One region of the Devosia rhizoryzae genome, then DNA from elsewhere that is predicted to be linked to it. Evidence: predicted binding sites of a transcription regulator. Region 1 holds the regulator's gene; each other region holds the start of a gene.
What was found. The regulator LexA, encoded in region 1, represses DNA repair genes until DNA is damaged. The targets are predictions, from matches to a motif close to TGTTCNNNNTGTGTTCNG.
Positions count from the first base shown of each region.

Region 1 (3,558 bases):
ATGCAATCGCCACGGCACGCATTGCCGGCATCATGGCCTCCAAACGCACATCCGACCTGATCCCCCTCTGCCACCCGCTGGCACTGACCAAAGTCACCGTCGACATCGATCCGCTGGACGAACGATCGGGCCTACACATCGTCGCCACCGCCGAAACCAACGGCCAGACCGGCGTCGAGATGGAAGCGCTCACGGCAGCCTCGGTCGCGGCGCTGACGCTCTATGACATGGGCAAGGCCGTGGATCGTGGCATGACCATCACCGACCTGCGGCTCGTCGAAAAATCCGGCGGCAAGTCCGGCGACTTCATGCGCGCGCCATGACCCTCCTGCCCGTCGACGAGGCGCTGAAAGCCATTCTTGCCCGCGTGCCTGCGGTCACCCCCGAAACCACGCCGCTGACGGACGCCCTCGGCCGCGTTCTGACCTCTGCGCTAATCGCCACGCACGATCAGCCACCATTCAACGCTAGCGCCATGGACGGCTACGCCATGCGCGCCGCCGACGTGGTCGAGGGACACGCGCTTAGAGTCATCGGCATGTCCCAGGCTGGAACCGCATTCGACGGCACGGTGTCTGCCGGCGAAGCCGTCCGCATCTTCACCGGCGCGCCCCTTCCCTCCGGCGCCGACACGGTAATCATGCAGGAAGAAGCGCAGCGCGATAGCGATTTCGTCCGCTTCACCGCCCCTGCCCGGCTTGGCCACAGCATTCGGCCGAAGGGTAACGATTTCGCTACGGGTCAGGCGCTTTTGGAGCCCGGCACGCTGCTGACACCGATGCATATCGCCGTGGCAGCAGCGGCAAACCACGCAGAACTCACCGTCGCCAGGCGTCCCCGCATCGGTCTCGTTGCCACCGGTAATGAGCTTGTCGTGCCAGGCACACCGCTCGGGCCCGACCAGATCGTCGGCTCCAACAGCTTCGCCCTTGCCGCGCTGCTGAAGCCCTATGCCGAGACCATCACCGATCACGGCATCATCGGCGACGACATCGACCTGCTCCGCACCCGTCTTGCGGAGGCCTTTGCAAGCGAACCGGATGTGTTGATCACCACCGGCGGCGCTTCGGTCGGCGAACATGACCTCGTTCAGGATGTGCTCAAAGACCTCGGCGTCTCGCTCGATTTCTGGCGCATCAACATGCGCCCGGGAAAACCCCTGATGTTCGGCATGCGCGGCAAGACCCTGGTCTTCGGCCTGCCTGGCAATCCCGTCTCGGCGCTGGTCACCGCCATCGTCTTCATCAAGCCGGCACTGCGCGCCTGGCTCGGCTATGCCGAACCGCCGCACTGGCATCTGCCGCTCGCCGCACCGACCCCGCCAAACACCGCCCGCCGCCACTTCATGCGCGCGCAGCTGGTCCACTCTACAAGCGGCCCCACCCTTCTCCCAATCGCGCAGACCGACAGTGGCCACACCTCGTCGCTGTCCAAGGCCGACATGCTGATCACCCAGCCAGAGCATGACTCCGGTCAAGGGGCCGGCGCGATAGTCGAAGCCCTGTCGATCGACGCATTCTGACCCGTGTTTTATTTGTGGCATTGCAGAACATAAATGGAACGATTATAACCGTTCTGTCTATGTTCCGATTCTAGGATGCCGGGCCGATGCTGACGCGCAAACAACACGAGTTGCTCATGTTCATCCATGAACGGATGAAGGAAAGCGGCATCCCCCCATCCTTTGACGAAATGAAAGACGCGCTGGATCTGGCGTCCAAATCCGGCATTCACCGGCTGATCACGGCGCTTGAAGAACGCGGCTTCATCCGCCGCCTGCCGAACCGCGCCCGCGCCCTGGAAGTGGTGAAGCTTCCCGATTCAATGAACCCCTCGCTCGGTGGCCGCAAGGCGCGCTTCGAGCCGTCGGTGATCGAAGGCAGCTTGGGCAAGCTCAGCACGTCGCCGGCCCGCGGCGTTGCGGCAGAAGAATATGCCCGCCCCGTCTCGATCCCGGTCATGGGCCGGATCGCGGCGGGTACGCCGATCTCTGCGATCGAACAGCACACCCACACCATCCAGGTCCCGCCGGAAATGCTGGGTGCCGGTGACCACTATGCGCTCGAAGTGCGCGGCGACTCGATGATCGAAGCCGGCATCTTCGATGGCGACACCGTAGTCATCAAGCGCCAGGACACGGCCGGCACCGGCGAGATCGTCGTCGCCCTGGTCGACGACGAGGAAGCAACGCTTAAGCGCCTGCGCCGCAAGGGCAATACCGTGGCGCTGGAAGCGGCCAACCCCGCCTACGAGACCCGCATCTTCCCGCCTGATCGCGTCAAGGTTCAGGGCCGTCTCATTGGCCTTCTGCGCAAGTACTAGAATGCTTCGAGCCGGGTTCGCCCGGCTCTATCATTTCGGAACGGCGTAAAGAGTCGTGCATTCCCTCCTCGGAGGCAATGTGAATGTCCAATCTCCTCAAGCTCGGCTTTCCCGTCAAGGTGCTGGGCAACCCTGCGCTCAAAAGCAACGACGCGCGTCGCTCGCAATCCAACCCCCATCTTCGTGTCTCGCTGGGGTATCTCTCGGATATCTTCGACTATCTGGTGAAGCACCAGATCAGCATGTACCGCATGTCTTCTGACCTTGCGCCTTATGCCACCCACCCCGACATGCCGCAGTTCCACTCGATGGTGCAGGACTGCGCAGGAGATCTCGCAATCATCGGCAAGCGGGCGCGCGAGCTTGGCCTGCGGCTCTCCTTTCACCCCAGCCAGTTCATCGTCCTCAACAGCCCCGACCCGGAACTGGTGCGCAAAAGCATCTGGGACCTCACGAGCCAGGCTGAAATGCTCGACCTTATGGGCCTTGGACCAGAAGCGGTCATGGTGGTCCATGTCGGCGGCGTCTATGATGACAAGATCGCGGCCCGGCAGCGCTGGGTCGAGACCTGGCCCACCCTCCCCGAGCCGGTGCGCCGCCGCCTCGTGCTTGAAAACGACGACCTGCGCTTTTCCTGTGCCGACACGCTCTATGTCCACGAACACACTGGCGTAAGGCTGATCTTCGATCATCAGCATTTCTGGTGCCTCAACCCCGAGGGCCTCGATCTGCGCGACGCGCTCTCCAGCATGCTGGCGACTTGGCCTTCGGAGGTGCGCCCGAAAGTTCATTTTTCCTCACCCCGCACCGAGCTGCGCCAGCTGGCGCGCAAGAACCGCAAGACCGGCAAGGCCGAGACGGTGATCGTCGCTCCCGTCTGGACCGGCCACGCCGATTTCGTGCAGCCCTTCGAGTTCATTTCCTTCATGCGCATCGCCAAAGGCCTGGAGTTCGACGTCATGCTGGAAGCCAAATCGAAGGACTTGGCTTTGATCAAGCTCCGGCCCGACCTCCTGCGTTACGCGCCCGACGTCGCTGCCCGCTTCGGCCTCTTTCCGGCGCAGCAGAAGGCGCTGGAAGGCGAGCAGGAAAGCCTTATGGAAAGCGAAAGCGCCTAAGTCGCCCGGAGCAAGGTCATTGCCGCCGCGATGACGCGATCCTTTTGTGCATCGCTGGTGCCGGCCAGGCCCTGGATATGCAGCCCCTGGTCGAGCGTCTGCAGCATCTTGCCCAAGC
Region 1 is NZ_CP068046.1:1,226,603-1,230,160, reverse strand. It holds gene moaC (cyclic pyranopterin monophosphate synthase MoaC) at 1-323, shown strand, start outside; gene JI748_RS06155 (molybdopterin molybdotransferase MoeA) at 320-1,522, shown strand; gene lexA (transcriptional repressor LexA) at 1,609-2,322, shown strand; gene uvsE (UV DNA damage repair endonuclease UvsE) at 2,406-3,440, shown strand; gene JI748_RS06140 (TetR/AcrR family transcriptional regulator) at 3,437-3,558, opposite strand, start outside.

Region 2 (3,558 bases), 930 kb from region 1:
CCAGGGCGACCGGCCATCCGGCCCCTGCCCGGGCAAGGTCACGCGGTAAAAGAAGCCGAGCTCATGAAACTGCTCGCCTTCGCGCTCGTAAAAACTCTCCGATGTCGCCAGCATCTGCCCGACCTCGGCCGGCAGCGCCAGCTCTTCTTCGATCTCCCGAACAAGGCTCAGCCGGCTGTCTTCCCCCAGCTCCACCCGCCCGCCCGGCAGCATGCAATAGTGGTCATCGTCCTCGCGGCAGACAAGGACATGCCCCTCGGCGATGATCACCGCTGCGACGCGATAGTTGAAGCGCGTGCCATCGATCGGAAAGCTGATGACGTGGCGCGCGCTCACTCTTCGCTTTCCTCGAAGAGGCTCGCCTGCATGCCCACAAACCCCTGCGGCACCACCTTCCCTAGATGCTGGAAGGCGATGGCCGTCAACATGCGGCCGCGCGGCGTGCGCTGGATAAAACCCTGCTGCAGGAGATAGGGCTCGACGATCTCCTCGATCGCATCGCGCGGCTCACTCAGTGCAGCCGCAATGGTCTCGATCCCCACCGGCCCACCATTATAGAAGTCCGAAATCGTCGTCAGATAGCGCCGATCCAGCTGGTCGAGGCCCCGCGCATCGACATCGAGCCGCAGCAGCGCCTTGTCCGCCAGCTTGCTGTCGATCTCCGATGCGCCGTCCACGGTCGCAAAATCGATCACCCGGCGCAGCAGCCGCCCGGCAATACGCGGCGTGCCCCGCGAGCGGCGCGCAATCTCCAGCGCCCCGTCGGGCGCCATCGGCATGTTCATGAGCCGCGCGCCGCGCGTCACGATCTGCACCAGCTCCTGCGGCGTATAAAAATTGAGCCGCACCGGAATGCCGAAGCGGTCGCGCAGCGGCGTCGTCAGCAGCCCCGCCCGCGTCGTTGCTCCCACCAGCGTGAATTTTGCAAGATCGATCCGCACCGACCGCGCCGCCGGCCCCTCGCCGATGATCAGGTCGAGCTGAAAGTCCTCCATCGCCGGATAGAGCACTTCCTCGATCGCCGGATTGAGCCGGTGGATTTCGTCGATGAAGAGCACGTCCCGTTCTTCAAGATTGGTCAAGAGCGCCGCAAGATCACCCGCCTTGGCGATCACCGGACCCGACGTTGCCCGAAAGCCGACGCCCAGCTCCTTGGAAATGATCTGCGCCAGCGTCGTCTTGCCAAGACCCGGCGGCCCGACAAACAACACATGGTCCAGCGCCGTCCCGCGCTTCTTGGCCGCCTCGATAAAGACCTCGAGATTTGCCCGCGCATCGGCCTGTCCGACAAATTCGGCAAACCCGGACGGGCGCAGCGCAACGTCGAGCGGTTCGTCGCGACCGGCAGCAGCGGAGGTAAGATCGGTCAAATGCTCAATTCCCTAAGTCCGAGCCGGATCAGCTTTTCCGTCGCCGCATCCTCGCCTTCCTTGGCCACGACCCGCGCCAGCGCCGCCGACGCCTGTGCACTCGAATAACCAAGATTGGTCAGCGCCGAAACCGCATCGGCCACATTGCTGGTCGCGACACCCTCGCCCAGCGCCGTCTGCAGCCCCAGCGTTCCCGCATCGATCCCGCCGATCGCCGGTACCTTGCCCTTGAGCTCGGTGACGATGCGCACCGCCAGCTTCGGCCCCACCCCATTAGCGCGCCCGACCATGGCCTTATCCTGCAAAGCCACCGCGCTCGACAATTCCGACGGGCTCATCACCGACAAAATGGACAACGCCACCCGCGATCCCACGCCTTGCACTGTGGTCAAGAGATTAAACCAGCTCTTCTCCGCCTCACTGGCAAAGCCATAAAGCCGGATCAGGTCCTCGCGCACGATGGTCTCGATGAACACCACCGCTGCCTCCCCGACGCGCGGCAGTGCCTGCAGCGTGCGGCCCGAGCAGAACACCTCGTAGCAAACCCCGCCGCAGTCGATCAGCACCCAGTCGTCGCCGAAGCTATCGACCATGCCTTTAAGCTTGCCGATCATGCATAGGCTCCCATGCGCTTGAGCGAGACCCGGTGATGCACATGGCAAATGGCGACGGCCAGGGCGTCGGCGGCGTCGGCACCCTTGAACTGGGCGGTCGGCAACAGCGTCCGCACCATCAGCTCGACCTGGTTCTTTTCGGCATGTCCGGTGCCCACCACGGATTTCTTGACGAGATTGGTCGCATACTCTGCGACATGGAGGCCATGCTGCGCCGGCGTCACCAGCGCCACGCCGCGCGCCTGCCCCAGGATCAGCGCCGAACGCGGCCCGGCATTGACGAAGGTTTCTTCCACCGCCGCCTCATCGGGGCGATGCTCCATCAGCACTTCCGCCAGCCCCGCCGCCAGCGCCACCAGCCGCTCGGCCAGCGCCCCGTCCGTCGGTGGCGTCACCGTCCCGGCGGCCACAAAACTCAAGCGATTGTCCATGGCGTCCACCACGCCCCAGCCGCATCGCCGCAGCCCTGGATCGATGCCGATGATTCGTACGCGTTTGCTCATGGATCAACCTTCTAGCGGGCCTATCTCTCCCTACCAAGACCAAAGTGAACAAACCGGCAACAACTACAGCTTTTAACGCAATGCTTAAATTTGCAGAGATTCGGAAAACCACTCATTGAGACGACGCACCTAGCGTCCTCAGCGGGAATGCACGACATCGAGGGCAACATGGACAAGACGCGTCAGACACGTCCAGCGACGACTCCTGCCACTCTGCAGAATCAATTACTTAACCGATGGAGCGCCGTTCACACTCGCTTCACCTTATCCCTATCATTAACGTCGGCCTTCCTCGACCAGGACCGCTTTCGCGCCGTTGGGGTTTTTACAGAGCCAGGAAGCGCAACTCCGTAAAATCCACACTTCGCCCTCTCTCGAAATAGCATAGGTCCACCATGACACATTCGAGGAACTTCGCCCCCCTTCACACCTGGAAAAGCGTTCGCCGCTGGACCCTGCTAGGGCCGATAGGGTGCGTTGTAGCGTCGATCAGCTTCAATCTCTGGATGCTGCAGGATTACGCCGACGACGTGCGGCTGCGGGTGATGATCAGCTCCATCGTCCTCCCCGTCATTTTGGGCGTGCCGCTGTTTTATTATTTCAGCAGCAAGGTGCGAAGTCTCTCCATCGCCAACGCCCGCCTCGGCCGCGTCGCCCGCACCGATAGCCTCACCGCCTGCCTCAATCGCGGCGCGTTTACCACCAAGGTCAGCGACTGGCTCCGCGACCCCACCCATGCACCGGCCGGCGCGCTGCTGATGATCGACGCCGACAATTTCAAAGCCATCAACGATCTTTACGGCCACGACCAGGGCGACGAGGCGCTTACTCTGATCGCGCGCGCTATTCGCGCCGTGCTGCGCAATGGAGATCTGGTCGGCCGCATGGGCGGCGAGGAATTCGCCGTTTTCCTCCCTGGCGTCAACAAGAAGCAGACGCTCCAGATCGCCGACCGCATCCGCCGCTCGGTTAACCTTGCCGTCTTCATGCCCGATGGCGAACAGCGCATTCTTTCCGTCAGCATCGGCGGCGCGGTCTTTGAAAACCGCACCAAGTTCTCCGAACTGTTCC
Region 2 is NZ_CP068046.1:295,174-298,731, reverse strand. It holds gene JI748_RS01465 (NUDIX hydrolase) at 1-336, opposite strand, end outside; gene ruvB (Holliday junction branch migration DNA helicase RuvB) at 333-1,370, opposite strand; gene ruvA (Holliday junction branch migration protein RuvA) at 1,367-1,984, opposite strand; gene ruvC (crossover junction endodeoxyribonuclease RuvC) at 1,981-2,487, opposite strand; gene JI748_RS01445 (GGDEF domain-containing protein) at 2,994-3,558, shown strand, end outside.
Region 2: ruvC (crossover junction endodeoxyribonuclease RuvC) is a predicted target of LexA. The motif match lies at 2,532-2,549, and genes of this name have one in related genera.

Region 3 (3,558 bases), 470 kb from region 1:
GGTAATCGACTACCTGCAACTGCTCTCGGGCTCGTCGAAAGCCTCGAGCCAGAACCGCGTGCAGGAGCTGACCGAGATCACGACGACGCTCAAGGCGCTGGCCAAGGAGCTCGAAATTCCGGTGATCGCCTTGTCCCAGCTATCCCGACAGGTCGAAGCGCGCGACGACAAGCATCCGCAGCTGGCGGACTTGCGCGAATCCGGTTCTATCGAGCAGGACGCGGACGTGGTGCTTTTCGTTTACCGCGAAGAGTACTATCTCAAGAACAAGGAACCCAAAGAGGGCACGCCCGAGCACCTCACCTGGCAGGGGGAAATGGAAAAGGTGCATGGCAAGGCGGAAGTGATCATCGCCAAGCAGCGCCACGGTCCCACCGGCACGGTGCAGCTGAGCTTTGAGGCGCAGTTTACCCGCTTTGGTAACCTTGCTCGGGCAGATTATCTGCCTGAACGCATGGAATAGCAATGACGCCGACTTCCGGCCTTGGTGGCCAACTGAGCATCGACCTGGGCGCCCTCGCCCGCAATTGGCGTGCGCTGGACAAGGTCAGCGCCGGCGCCCTGACGGCTGCCGTGGTCAAGGCCGACGCCTATGGCACCGGCATCGACATGGCCTCCAAGGCACTCCACGCCGCCGGCGCCCGCTTCTTCTTTGTCGCGACACCGGACGAGGGCATGGCGGTTCGCGCTGCCGTCCCCGACGCCCATATCTTCGTGCTCTATGGGCTCTATCCGGGCGCGGCCAATCTCTACATCCGCCAGAACCTCATGCCGGTATTGTCCTCCATTCCGATGCTGGAGGAATGGCTGGCCAAATGCGTCGAGCGCAACGAGGCCTATCCGGCGGGCTTTCATTTCGACACCGGCATCAATCGGCTGGGGTTCAGGCTCAGCGAAGCGGGCCAGGTGCGGGAGCGCATCGAGCGCCTCGGCTATGCCCCGCAGATGGTGATGAGCCACCTTGCCTGCGCCGACCAGCCCAACCACGAGAAGAACCGCACCCAGCTGGCGCTGTTCGGCTCGGTCATCTCGCAGTTCCCCGGCATCCCCGCGTCACTCGCCAACTCGGCGGGCCTGATGACGGGCCGCGACTACCATTTCCAGATGGTTCGCCCCGGCATCGCCTTGTTCGGCGGACGCGCCGTGAGCGGCCGCAAGAACCCGATGGCCCCGGTGGTGACGTTGCACGTGCCCATCCTCCAGATCACCGATGGGCGCATCGGCGAAACAGTGGGCTATGGCGCCAACTACACCCTCAACCGCACCAGTAAGCTGGCGGTCCTCGGCTATGGCTATGCCGATGGGCTCCTGCGCTCCCTATCGGGCAGCAATTCGCGCCCCGGCGGCAAGGTCTTCATTCGCGGCAGGGTCTGCCCCATCATCGGCCGTATTTCGATGGACCTGACCATCGTCGACGTCACCGACCTCGGCGGCGATCTGCCCAGCCCCGGTGAGGGCGCCGAAGTGTTCGGGCCCAATGTCAGCGTCGATGATCAGGCCGATGCCGGCGGCACCATCGGATATGAGCTGCTCACGAGCCTCAAGGGCCGCTACTCGCGCAACTATGTCGGCACCGGCGAACTGCCCGAATAGCTAGTTCGACGTGCTGACCGCAGGCGTGTCTTCGCCCGTATCGCCGGGTAGCACGCCGCTTTGCTGGATGATCACCCAGGCGATCGCCGCGATCAGAGCCACCACGAAGGCGATGATGACGATGCGGGCAACGCCCCGGTCTTCCCGGCGTTTTTCAGCCATCTCGGCCTCCCGTTACGGATTGTTGCCGGTGGTTTCGGCCGGTTCACCGGCCTTGCCGGCGGGCAGCGCGCTCTGTTCGGCAGCACTGTTTGCCGTCGCAGCGCCGTCGGCATTGGGCGCCTGATTGTTGGACGTGAACACCACGCCCACAAAGATGACCACCACGACAGCGACGACAATGGCGATGATGACGTTTCGATTCATGGCAAAGCTCCGATTGCTGGAGCTTCAATCCGCGCCGGGTAAGCGGGTTCCATGGCTCATGAGCTCTGCCCATATCCTCTTTATCCCCGCCCACCCCGCCATGCGCTAATCTCCCCCGCATCAGCCGGATGGAGATGGGGTTGCAACGATCAACCGTCCGGCGACAGTCGGGAAGGGTCTTTATCGTTGAGGATCCTGGGTCCGCGGACGGGGCTTGAGTAATCATCCCCTAAGACGCTGCCTGCCAGAAAACCCGGCGCCCCGAGACGAGCTTCGTCTCACATACTAAACTACTCACGAGACGAAAGCCGTCTCGGGGCTCCATCATCTGCCGCAAACCCGGAGGTTCAGCCGTCCGGCCCAAGAGCATGTCTGCAGTTCCCTTTTTGTTCTTGCATCCCTTCCACGGCCTCGGCTAAATCACCCCACCCACAACAGGATCCGCCCCTTGGCCAAAACCCGCTCGACCTTTGTTTGCCAATCCTGCGGTGCGGTCACCACGCGCTGGCAGGGGCGGTGCGATGCTTGCGGCGAGTGGAACACCATTGTCGAGGAACTGGTCGATTCCGGCGTCGGCGCGGGTCCAAAGGCCGCTAAGTCCAATGGCCGCCCGGCCAATCTCGTGCCGCTGTCCGGCGAAACGGAAAGCGCTGCCCGCGTCGTCACCGGCCTTGCCGAGCTCGATCGCGTCACCGGCGGCGGCTTCGTCAAAGGCTCCGCCCTCCTGGTCGGCGGCGATCCAGGGATCGGCAAATCGACGCTTTTGCTGCAATCGGCGGCCGCTCTGGCCAACAAGGGCAAGCGCGTCGTTTATGTCTCAGGTGAAGAAGCGGTGGCTCAGGTGCGGCTGCGCGCACAGCGGCTGGGGCTCGGCGAAGCCGATGTGCTGCTCGCCGCCGAAACCAATGTCGAAATCATTCTCGCAACGCTCGAAAACGGAGCCCCGCCCGATCTCGTCATCATCGATTCGATCCAGACGCTTTGGACCGACCGCGTCGACTCGGCGCCCGGCACCGTGACCCAGGTGCGCACCTCGGCCCAGGCGCTGACCCGCTTTGCCAAGAAAAGCGGCGCCGCGGTCGTCCTTGTCGGCCACGTCACCAAGGACGGTCAGATCGCTGGTCCGCGCGTCGTCGAGCACATGGTCGATGCCGTGCTCTATTTCGAAGGCGATTCGAGCCACACGTTCCGCATCCTTCGCGGCGTTAAAAACCGCTACGGCGCCACCGACGAGATCGGCGTCTTCGCCATGACCGAGCGCGGCCTCGAACAGGTTGCCAACCCCTCGGCCCTGTTTCTTGACCAGCGCGACAAGGACGCCGCGGGCTCCGCCGTCTTCGCCGGCATGGAAGGCACGAGGCCGCTGCTGATCGAAATCCAGGCCTTGGTCGCGCCTTCTCCCCTCGGCACGCCGCGACGCGCCGTGGTGGGCTGGGATTCCTCGCGCCTCTCCATGGTTCTGGCAGTTCTCGAAACCCGCTGCGGCGTCCGCATCGGCGCCAATGACATTTATCTCAACGTTGCCGGCGGGCTCAAAATCAACGAACCGGCTGCCGACCTCGCGGTCGCCGCGGCGCTGATCTCTTCGCTCACCGGTTC
Region 3 is NZ_CP068046.1:1,699,640-1,703,197, forward strand. It holds gene JI748_RS08435 (replicative DNA helicase) at 1-463, shown strand, start outside; gene alr (alanine racemase) at 466-1,593, shown strand; gene JI748_RS08445 (hypothetical protein) at 1,594-1,755, opposite strand; gene JI748_RS08450 (hypothetical protein) at 1,768-1,959, opposite strand; gene radA (DNA repair protein RadA) at 2,408-3,558, shown strand, end outside.
Region 3: radA (DNA repair protein RadA) is a predicted target of LexA. The motif match lies at 2,336-2,353, and genes of this name have one in related genera.

Region 4 (3,558 bases), 230 kb from region 1:
GCCGTTGAACTCGCTTGCCATCAGCTCGGTCTTATGAGCCTCGTCGCGGGCATAGAGTGTCTTCGGTCCCTGGCTGATGCGATAGAGCGGGGGCAGGGCGAGGTAGAGATGCCCGCCTTCGATCAGCCGCGGCATTTCCTGGAAGAAGAAGGTGATCAGCAGTGATGCGATATGGGCGCCATCCACGTCGGCGTCGGTCATGATGATGATCTTGTCGTAGCGCAGATCATCTTCGTTGTAGCGGTCCCGCGTGCCGCAACCAAGCGCCTGGATCAGGTCGGCGATCAGCTGGCTGCCAGCCATCTTTTCCCGGCTAGCGCCAGCTACGTTGAGGATCTTGCCCCGCAGCGGTAGCACCGCCTGGTTGGCACGATTGCGCGCTTGCTTGGCCGAGCCACCTGCCGAGTCGCCCTCGACGATGAAAAGCTCCGCCCCCTGCGCCGCGTTCTGCGTGCAATCGGCGAGCTTGCCCGGCAGGCGCAGCTTGCGCGTCGCGCTCGCCCGGTCGATCTCCTTCTCCTTGCGGCGCCGCATCCGTTCATCGGCGCGCTCCAGGGCCCAGTCGAGCAGCTTGCCCGCCTGGTTTGGCGAGGAACCCAGCCAATGATCAAACGCATCCCGCAACGCGGTGTCGACGATGCGCGTCGCCTCGCCCGAAGCCAGCTTGTCCTTGGTTTGCCCGACGAATTCCGGCTCGCGCACGAAGACAGACAGCATTGCCGAGCAGCTCGTCAGCACGTCCTCGGCTGTCAGGTTTGCAGCCGCCTTGTTCTTGGTCAGCTCGGCATAATTCTTGAGCCCACGTAGCAGCGCCATGCGCAGGCCGGCTTCGTGCGTGCCACCGTCCGGCGTCGGCACCGTGTTGCAATAGCTCTGCACGCTGCCATCGCCCAGCGTCCAGGCGATCGCCCATTCCACCGAGCCATGGCTGCCGGGCCGGCCGCTCTTGCCGGAGAAAATTTCGTCGGTGATCCGCGTCTCGCCCTCGATCCGGGCGGCCATGAAATCCTTGAGGCCATCGGGATAGTGGAACACCGCCTTGGCTGGTACGTCGTCGCTGGCAAGGCTTTCGTCACAGCTCCAGCGCAGCTCTACGCCGCCGAAGAGGTAGGCCTTGGCGCGCGTCATGCGGAAGATGCGGCCAGCCGAAAAATGCGCCGTGGCACCGAAGATTTCGGGATCGGGATGAAAGCGCGTCGTCGTTCCGCGCCGGTTGTTTACACGGCCGACATTCTCGACGTCCTGCACCACCTTGCCGCGGGAAAAAATGATCCGGTGCAGCTGCTGGTCGCGCGCCACCTCGACCACCATGTCATCGCTGAGCGCATTGACGACCGAGACGCCCACGCCGTGCAGGCCGCCGGAGGTTTCATAGGCCTTGCTGTCGAACTTTCCACCGGCGTGAAGCACGGTGTGGACGATCTCGAGCGTTGATCTATTTGGGAATTTTGGGTGCTTCTCGACGGGAATGCCGCGGCCGTTATCGGTAACCGTTATGTATCCGTCCGCGCCCAGGTGCACCTCGATGCGGTTGGCGTGGCCGGCAATGGCTTCGTCCATCGAGTTGTCGATCACCTCGGCGAAAAGGTGGTGATAGGCATTGGTATCGGTGCCGCCGATATACATACCCGGACGCCGCCGAACCGGCTCAAGTCCTTCCAGGATCTCGATATCTGCCGCGCCATAGCTTGATTGCGCCGGGGCAGGGGCCTCCGGCTTGCTCTTGGGCTTGGGCGCCGCGGCGCTTCCGAAAAGATCAGACATGCACATTCCAATGCTTGTGCCCGAATCGGGCAAGGCTGATTTCTAGCATAACCCAGCGGTTTCCGCGGGATTGGGCCCGAACGCGCTTTCCACAGTTGAGGCGCGTCCTGGACCGTCAAGATGAACGAGATATGAACATCGGTTCATCTTCCATGTAGGCATGCCGGCGTCCCAAGATAAGGCGTCCGGTTTACCTCCTGTAAGTATCTCGAAAGCACTTTCTTAAGTGCCATCCGCTATACCAGTGCACATACGGTTTTTGTCTGGAGTTGCCGTATGCGAGCCGACCTTCCGAGTTTTGCGTACCAAGCGGATAAGGTTGTCTCGAAGTGTTTCGGGCCTGATGTCGGATCTAGTTTTGCGTACCGGCTGGCCACGTTTCGCGTCTCTCGCCTCGGTGCCTTGTTGGCCACCAGCGTGCTCTTCTTTTTCGCCTAAAACCTCTCTTGCGTTGCTTCGGCAGCGTGAGTTAGGTATTGGGGCGTCGTTAACACGAGGACTGGGGAGGGCTGCATGACTATTCTTTATACGCATCGTTCCCGTGGACCCGTCCACGCCCTGTGGCTTCCGCTGCAGGGCTGACCAGTTCTGGTCCGGACGTTCTGACACCTCCGACACCACTGGCCTGCCCACGTTAATGGCAATGGCGCTCGATCCGAGATCGCGCCGATCCAGTGAGTTTATCCCATGGGCATGATCAGCCTCCGCAATGCCGGCCACCGTGCTGGCGACCTTTTGTTCTCCAACCTCAATCTCGTCATCGGCGATGGCGACCATGTCGGCCTTGTTGCGCCAAACGGGCGTGGCAAGACCACGCTGCTGCGCGCCATGGCAGGGCTGACCGAGCTCAGCGAGGGGGAGATCACCCGGTCTCGCGGCCTCGCCATCGGCTATGTGCCGCAAGAAGTGCCCGAAGCTGGCCTGCGCCAGACCCTGACCGAATTTGTCGGCTCGGCCTTGGACGCAGCGGCCCTCGACAGCGAAGGCTGGCGGGTCGATGTGGTCATGGAAGAGTTCAGCATCCCGCATGACCTGCGCGACAAGTTTTTGGGCGAACTCAGTGGCGGCTGGCAGCGGATGGCGCTTCTCGCGCGCTGTTGGGTGACGCAGCCCGATGCGCTGCTCATGGACGAGCCCACCAACCACCTCGATCTTGGCCGCATCGCCATGCTCGAGCAGTGGCTGTCTTACGCAGCCAAAAACCTGCCGGTGATCATCGCCAGCCACGACCGTGCCTTTCTCGACACCACGACCAACCGAACGCTGTTCCTGCGCCCCAGCGAACAGGTCTATCTGCCGCTCGCGTATTCTGCGGCGCGCGCCGAGCTCGACCAGGTCGATGCCGCCGCCGAAGCGCAGCGCGAACGCGATCTGAAATATGCCAACCAGCTCCGCAAACAGGCGGCAAAGCTCACCAATGTCGGCATCAACTCGGGCAGTGATCTCCTGGTAGTCAAATCCAAGCAGTTGCGTGAGCGCGCCGAAAAGATCGAGACGCAGGTGCAAGAAGTGCATCGCGACCGCACCGGCCTTGTGAAGCTCGGCAATTCTGGCGCCGATGCCCGCGTCATGATGGGGTTCGAGAACCTTCCCGTCTCGACGCCCGATGGCAAGCCGCTCTTCACGATCGAGAAGCTGCACATCTTCCAAGGTGACCGAATCGTGCTGCTCGGCCGCAACGGCACTGGAAAATCGCAATTCATGCGCATCGTCACCGAAGCCCTCGGCGGCAAACCGGTGCCGGGCCTCAAGCTCAGCCCACAGATCGCTTCTGGCTATCTCGATCAGGCGTTG
Region 4 is NZ_CP068046.1:1,452,680-1,456,237, reverse strand. It holds gene parE (DNA topoisomerase IV subunit B) at 1-1,764, opposite strand, end outside; gene JI748_RS07250 (ATP-binding cassette domain-containing protein) at 2,452-3,558, shown strand, end outside.
Region 4: parE (DNA topoisomerase IV subunit B) is a predicted target of LexA. The motif match lies at 1,885-1,902, and genes of this name have one in related genera.